Victivallis sp. Marseille-Q1083: one gene and its partner. Each later gene encodes a partner of the first gene's protein in a complex. Links are inferred from orthologs where the notes say so. Each region holds a gene or a part of one and is shown on either strand. Other genes may lie near its edges.

Evidence for each region. Proteins that work in one complex are often made in the same cells at the same time.
Region 2: the proteins of trxA (region 1) and trxB are in contact, whole or in part, in a crystal structure (PDB 1F6M), measured with the Escherichia coli proteins. The link is inferred for Victivallis sp. Marseille-Q1083 from one-to-one orthologs.

What each region holds. Positions count from the first base shown.
Region 1 is NZ_CAHJXL010000001.1:1,033,691-1,038,165, reverse strand. What follows is about bases 814-3,720. They hold trxA (thioredoxin), read right to left. Parts: upstream 2,471-3,720; coding sequence 2,156-2,470; downstream 814-2,155. Other genes in these bases: HWX74_RS04115 ((2Fe-2S) ferredoxin domain-containing protein), read left to right, coding at 3,623-3,720; HWX74_RS04120 (RDD family protein), read left to right, coding at 2,738-3,604; HWX74_RS04130 (polysaccharide biosynthesis tyrosine autokinase), read right to left, coding at 814-1,959. In the rest of the region: HWX74_RS04135 (tyrosine-protein phosphatase), read right to left, coding at 1-463; more of HWX74_RS04130, read right to left, coding at 460-813; more of HWX74_RS04115, read left to right, coding at 3,721-3,880; HWX74_RS04110 ([Fe-Fe] hydrogenase large subunit C-terminal domain-containing protein), read left to right, coding at 3,902-4,475. UniProt on the Escherichia coli protein: Participates in various redox reactions through the reversible oxidation of its active center dithiol to a disulfide and catalyzes dithiol-disulfide exchange reactions.
Region 2 is NZ_CAHJXL010000001.1:3,341,801-3,344,899, forward strand. Bases 1-2,753 are described here. They hold trxB (thioredoxin-disulfide reductase), read left to right. Parts: upstream 1-790; coding sequence 791-1,717; downstream 1,718-2,753. Other genes in these bases: HWX74_RS13785 (type III PLP-dependent enzyme), read right to left, coding at 1-374; HWX74_RS13795 (ATP-dependent DNA helicase), read right to left, coding at 1,789-2,753. In the rest of the region: more of HWX74_RS13795, read right to left, coding at 2,754-3,099.

The sequences.
Region 1 (4,475 bases):
CGGCATTGAGCTGGAAATAAGCGCCCTGTTCGGCCAGCGATTGCAGTACTTTGAGTTTATCGGCCGGGAACAGCCGTTCCGGATGGGCGATCAACAGCTTGTATTTGCGGTTCAGCAAATCTTCACAGCGTTGCGCGATGGCGTTGGGACTGATATAGGGGGTGACGAAATCGATCAGTACGTAAGAACTGTCGCCGAGCGTCTGCAATTGTTCGGCTTCTTCGAGGCGTGAAAAGTCATATTCGGCCCCGGCATGAATTTTGATGTGGTGTTCTTCGGCCAGTTGACGCAATTTTTCCAGCGCTTCCGGGTAACGCCGCCAGGCGTCGCCGGAATAATGGCTGGTCGCTGCCAGTTCGGTAATGCCGATGGAAGCGGCCTGCGCCAGCATGGCGCGGCTTTCCGCTTCCGTCTGGGCCCCGTCGTCGACGTCCGGGACGATGTGACAGTGCAGGTCAATCATGCTTCCTTATTTCCATCTGTCTGATAATAAGAATAATAGTTGTAATAGTTATAATAATTGTAATAGCCGTAACCGACCCGCTTCATATCGAAGCGGTTCAACAGCACGCCGTGCACCTTGATGCCGGTCTGCTGGAACTGGCGGATTGCACGCTGTACCGCCCCCATCCGGGTGGAACCGTGCCGCAGCACGAAAATGACGCCGTCAGAATTACTGGCGACGATGGTGGCGTCCGCCATATTGAGGCACGGCGGCGCGTCGAAAAAGATGAAATCGTAATCTGTTCCCAGCGTCTTGACCATCTTCTGGAAAGTCTCGGACATCAGCAGTTCGGAGGGATTCGGCGGAATCGGCCCGGACAGGATGACATCCAGGTGTTCGTCGACGACCTGGCGGTTGATGATCTCTTCCAGTTTGGCGTCGCCGCTCAAATAATTGACCAGGCCGACCCGGCGGTCCAATTCGAAGAAATTCTGCACATTGGGCTTGCGCAGGTCGGTATCGATCAGCAACACCCGTTTGCCGGATTGCGCCGTGATCAGCGCCATATTGGCGCAGCAGCTGGATTTTCCTTCGGAAGCCATCGCACTGGTGATCGTGAAAACCTTGGCGTTTTTCTCGGCATTTTCCGGTGTCAGATATTGCAGGTTGGTCCGCAGCAAACGGAAAGCTTCGGAAATGTGGCGGTATTTCTCGTCGATGCTGAACAGGCCGACAAAATCGAGGCGTTTGTGGCGCGGCTGCTTGGCATCGTCGGCACTGCGCCGCCGGGATTTTTTGCTGCCGGCTTCCGGAATGGTGCCGATGACCGGCAGTTTGAGCGTTTCAGTGATGTCTTCCGGGGTTTTGACCGAATCGTCGGAAATTTCTTTGAGGAAAACGACGCCGCCGGAGAGCAGCAGCGCCAGCACCATGGCGATCGCGGTATTGCGCAACGGCCGGGGACTGACCGGCGCATCCTCGAGTTTCGGATCGTCCAGGGTGACGACATTGTCCATTTTCAACAAATCTCTGATCTCGCTGGTGAAAATATCGGTGGTCGCCGTGGCGACCTGCAGCGACAGGTCCTTGTCATTGCTGGTGGCGCTGATTTCGAGAATGCGGGTATTGCGCTTGAAATTGACGCTCAGTTTGTATTTGGGCGGTTCGGTAATGTTTTTGGCTTCGCAGACTTTGGCATCCACCTTGTCGAGCACGCGCCGGGAACTGAGAATTTCCTTGTAGTCGTTGATCAGCAGATTGGCCATCATCAGCGTGGTGTAGGTCATCGACGAAGAATCCTTGCCGTCGGAGCTGTCTTCCTTGTTGTTCAGCGCCAGAATGGAAGCGGTAGCCTGATACGTTTTTTGCACCAGATAAGTCGATACGTAGAAAGTTCCCACCCCGATGACCAGGACGGCCAGTAACATGATCAGCCAATATTTCTGCACGCCGCGCAGCAACGCGGCCAATGGGACGGAATTGTTCTTCAACTGATCAAGAAATGCAAAATTCATAGAAAAAACGTTCTCATTCTATTTTCATTTATTATTTTTAAATAAGCGTCCGTTAATATATCAATGAATTATATTTGCGCAAGTTTGTTTCGGGAATAAATGTAAAGAATAATTATGTTTTGCGGCGGAATCGGGCTGCGGCCGGGGAAAATAAATTGCCGCCGGCCATGCGGCCGGCAGCAATCGGAAAGGCGGTTCAGGCATTGCGGATGGCGTCGAGCAGTTTTGTTTTGCTCTGGACGCCGACGAACTGTTGAACGATTTCGCCGTTTTTCAGGATCAGAATGGTCGGCAACATCCGGACGTTATATTCGGCGGCCAACTCCTGTTCCTCCTCGATATTGACTTTGGCGACCAGCGCGGCGTCGCCGATTTCGGCGGCCACCTGATCGATGATCGGGCCGAGCATCTTGCACGGATTGCACCAGGTCGCCCAGAAATCGACCAGGGCGACTTTACCGGCGATGGCTTCCTTGAACGTATCTTTCTTCAATTCTGTCGCATTGCTCATCATAATCCTCCTTGTGTTTATCGTACGCAAATGCGGTGAAAATGTTCGTTGGCACTTTGATTTTCACATTTCCGGCCGGCCGGGCAGCGGCGGTCGAAACTCCGGCGGAAGCAGCCTGGCCGGCTGCTGGTCGGCATAGGAGAAAATACAGCGCAAAACCGGAAAAATCAAATGCGATTATTTGAGTTCTTGCAAGTTGAATGTATCTTATTAACCAGATTGACGGGAATTCGAGAACTGTAGAACTGTTAGCGAGCGGAACGGCATATGAAGTTTATCTATTTGGATCAGGAAGGCAACGAAGTGGGGCCGCTGGCGTTGAGCGCCCTTGTGAAGTGCGTGGAAGACGATTTGATCAATCCGACGACGCAAATCCGCAACTCAATGATGTCGGAATGGCGTCCGGCCGCCAAGATTCCCAGCTTGAAGCACGCTCTGGCGCGGCAGTTGAAGCGCTGGGAGGAAAATCCGGAACTGATGCAGGACGAATCCTGGCGGAACTATATCGAGCAGGCGAAAACGCTGTTGACGCCGCAGAAGGAGAAAAGCACCGCGTTCGTCCGGAAGTACGATCCCGAGGATGCGACGGTCGGCCGCCGGCTGTCGGCGTTCGCTTTCGACCTGATTCTGATCGGCGCGGTGGCGATCATGTTGTTCGGCGTCGGTTTGCGGCGTTCGGTTGACAATGCCAGGCCCTATGCCGTGCCGCCGGAGATGATCCAGGCGAACGATTCCGGAGCGGCGGGTCCGGCGCGGAAGATTTCGACCGTGCAGCGCACCCCGGAAGGTATCGTCTGGTACCGGGGAGCGGAAAATTCGATTCTGATTCCGAGCGGCAGTCTGTGGCTGTCGATGAATTTCAGCATCCTGCTGCTGGTGCCGGCCGTATTGTTGTATTACGGCCTGACGGTCGGTTATTTTGCCCAGAGTTTCGGCATGTGGTTCTGGGGCATTTTCCTGGTCAGGGAGGAGCAGTTGCAGGAGGTGTATTTCCTGCGTTCCTTCGCCTGGACGGTCGGTATGGTCGTGCTGGGGATTTTTTCGCCGCTGTGCGTGTTTTTTACGAAGCGGGCGCTGCACGACCGGATTTGCGCGGTGCGGCTGATCAATGTCGCCGGCAAGAGCAAAGGCTGACGAAGGGACGGGTGTGGAATGAGTGACAAACCGACAATCAGAATTTGTCTCGGCAGCTCCTGTTTTGCCCGCGGCAATGAGAAAAACTTGCAGGTGATTGAAAAATACCTGGAAGAGCACCATTTGCAGGATGAGGTCGATCTGGAACTGGGCTGCTCGCTCTGCCAGGGACGCTGTGCCGAAGGCCCCAATGTGATAGTGAACAATCAGCGTTACGGCAATGTCGATCCCGGTATGATGCTGGAACTGCTGAAAAGTTGTTTCGAAAAACAATAATTATCGGGAGAGCCTGAGGCCATGAATCATAATTTTCCGGTCTTCACCGTGGAGACCGAATGTCAGGATTGTTATAAATGCGTGCGCCATTGTCCCTGCAAGGCGATCAAGGTGGTCAACGGCAGCGCCAGCGTGATGACCGATTTGTGTATCGCCTGCGGCCGCTGCGTCCGGGTGTGTCCGGCCGGCGCCAAGCGGATCCGGCCGGATTTGTCGCGGGCGCGTTTCCTGATGACCCGCAAACATAAAGTGTATGCGTCGCTGGCGCCCAGTTTCGTCAGTTATTTCCGGGGCGTTGCGCCGGAAGTGCTGGTCGAAGCTTTGAAAAAGCTGGGCTTTGCCGGCGTCAGCGAAACGGCGCTGGGCGCCCAATTGGTCAGTTCGGAAACCGGCAAACTGCTGCAGCAGGAAAACAAGGGGGTTTTCATCTCCTCGGCCTGCCCGGCCGCCGTCGACTATATCCGGAAATACATTCCGGCGATGGCCGACCGGATTACCCCGGTCCTGTCGCCGCTGCTCAGCCATTGCCGGTTGCTGCGCCGCGAATTCGGCGACGATATCGGCGTGATCTTTATCGGCCCGTGCGCCGCGAAAA
Region 2 (3,099 bases), 2.3 Mb from region 1 along the record:
GCCTCGCTGTCGGAAGCGAACAGCCGGACGCCTTTTTCATAGAAATAACGGATGTCACGCGCCTTTTTGATCGTGTTGCCGTAGCTGAGCCGGGAGGGCTCGACGCCGAGCGACAACACCCGGTCCAGTTCATAAACCGACGCGATGTCGAAGTTGCTGCCCAGGTCCCGCAACAGTTCCAGCACCGGGATGCCGGGGTTGGCTTTGACGGCGTAATAGACTTTGGCGAACGGAAATTGGTGCATCAATTCGGCATATTGTCGGGCGACCACATTCAGGTTTACCACCAGAAACGGAGTTTCATGCCGATCGGCTTCTTCCCGGATCGCATTCCAATCGCATTTCGAATAATAATCCAGCGGGTGAACTCTCATTGTTGTGTACCTTTTGTTTTGAAGAGCATTTCCATTGCTCTTGAAAAAAAATTAACCATTGAAAAACCAATCACTCAAAGTCGGATTTGCCGCTGGTTTGAGAAAGCCGCCCCTTATGTTCGTCCGTTGCTCTTTTTTTTACTGAGTGATCCAATACACAAATCAACAATTTCAAACGATAAGTTGTGAAAATGCCGCAAATTCCGGATAATACAAATTATAAAATGAAAAAAACGTGAAAAAAACCGCATTTTCCTGAACTATTCATTTTTTTCCGGCCCGGTGGTTGAAAATCCCCCGAACGGGGTTCATTGTTATGGCGAAGGACAGCGGAGCGTGGCGGAAGCGATCCGTAATTTTATTTTTTTTCGAAGCTGGAAGCGGCTTGGTTTTGGAAACGCGGGAGGTATTGAAATATGGAAAAAATGGTGATTATCGGCAGCGGTCCGGCCGGGCTGACGGCCGGAATTTATGCGGCGCGGGCGGATTTGTCCCCGTTGCTGCTGGCCGGCACCTTGCCGGGCGGATTGTTGACCCAGACCAGTGAAGTGGAGAATTTTCCCGGCTTCCGGCAGGGCATCAACGGCTACGACCTGATGATTGAAATGCAGCAGCAGGCGGAGCGTTTCGGCACCCGGATCGAATATGAAGTGGTGGCCGGAGCGGCGCTGACCGACGGTTGCGTTCAGACCCTGACGCTGGAATCCGGCGAAAAGATCGAGACGAAAACCTTGATTATCGCCACCGGCGCTTCGCCGCGCTGGCTCGGCTTGCCCAATGAGGAACGGTTGAAAACGCACGGGGTGTCGGCCTGCGCCACCTGCGACGGCGCTTTTTTCAAGAATGTTCCGGTGGTGGTCATCGGCGGCGGCGATTCGGCGATGGAGGAAGCGAATTTCCTGACCCGTTTTGCCAGCGAAGTGATCGTCATCCACCGGCGCGATCAGTTGCGCGCTTCGAAAATCATGGCGGAACGTGCCCTGAACAACCCGAAAATCCGTTTCGTCTGGGACAGCAAAGTGGTCGATGTCCTCGGCGAAACGGAGGTGGACGGCGTGATCGTCGAAAACATCAAGACCGGCAAACAGAGCGAAATTGCCTGTAAAGGGTATTTCGCCGCGCTGGGACACGATCCGAACACCGGTTTGTTCCGCGGTCAGATCGATGTCGACAGCCATGGTTTCATCCTGTTGAAGGACGGCAAAAGCTGTACCAACCTGGCCGGGGTGTTTGCCGCCGGCGATTGTGCGGACAACGCCTATCGGCAGGCGATCACGGCGGCCGGCATGGGCTGCCGGGCGGCGATGGATGCCGAGCGTTATTTGGAAATGATGAAGCAGTAGTAAGCCGGCTCGGGTTTGATGGATGCACAAAATGCCGGGAGTGCCCGGCATTTTTTTTCCGCCCGGTTGCTTCAGCAGTATTCGACCGGGTAGGGGGGGATGGAGTCGAGGAAGATTTTGCCGTAGCGTTTGGAAACGATGCGCCGGTCGAGGATGACGATGATGCCGCGATCGGCCCGGCTGCGGATCAGCCGGCCGACGCCCTGGCGGAATTTCAACACCGCTTCCGGCAGGCTGTAATCCATGAAAGAGCTTTTGCCGGCGGCTTCCAGCCGTTCGCTGCGGGCGGCGATCAGCGGGTGCGACGGGACGGCGAACGGCAGTTTGGTGACGATGACGTTGCTCAACGCTTCGCCGGGCACATCGACGCCGGTCCAGAAGCTGTCGGTGCCGAAAATTACCGAATCGATGTCGCTTTTGAACTCTTTGAGCATCGCCGACCGCGACAATTGCTCGCCCTGGATCAGCAGTTGCAGTCCCTGGTCGAAGAAAAAGCTTTTCAACTGGTCGGCGCATTGCCGCAGCAATTGATAGCTGGTGAACAGCACGAACGCCTTGCCGTGGGTGCGTTCGATGAAACGCGGAATTTCCCGGAACAGCGCCTGCTGGTAAGCCGGTTGGGTCGGTTCCGGCATCTGGCGGGGGATGCACAGCCTGACCTGTTCGCTGCTGAACGGCGAGTCCAGTTGCAGTTCGGCGCCTTCACAGAACCCGACCCGGCTGCGGAAATAGTCGAAGCGGTTGCCGACCGTCAGCGTCGCGCTGCTCAGGATGACCGGAAAGGCCTGCCGGAACAACTGCTCTTCCAGCATCGCCGCCACATTCAACGGCGCCGCCAGCAAATTGATGCTGTCGCGCTGCCGCTCAATCCAATAGACGTGGTCCGGCAGCCCCATCTGAAGGAATTGGGTGATGCCGTCGATGAATTCGTCGCACCAGGCGACTTTGCTGGACAGCTCCGCCTTGTAATCCTTATCCTCCTGCAGCTCGATATAGTCGGCCAGTTGCTGGCGGAATTTGCCGAGCGCCGGCGTCAGATTGTCCGGAAACAGGTTGGGCTCCCGGAGCCGCAGGATGGTTTCGCCGGTTTCTTCCAGGCTCCGGGCGATGACGCCGAAGAAAAGGTTGATTTTCTCCCGGATCTCGGTGATTTCCCGGCGCAGTTCTAGCGCTTCCTCGCCGCCGCGCAGTAGCAATCCTTTGGCGTTGTCCGGATTGAACAGCCGGTTGAAAAAGCCGGTCAGACCGTTCTGGGAAATCGCCAGGCCGAGATGTTCGGCGGCATTGTTTTCCAGCGTGTGGGCTTCGTCGATGACCACCGCACTGTAGGCCGGCAGCAGCGAGGCGTCGGATTGCCGGCGGATTTTCAAATCGGTCAGGAA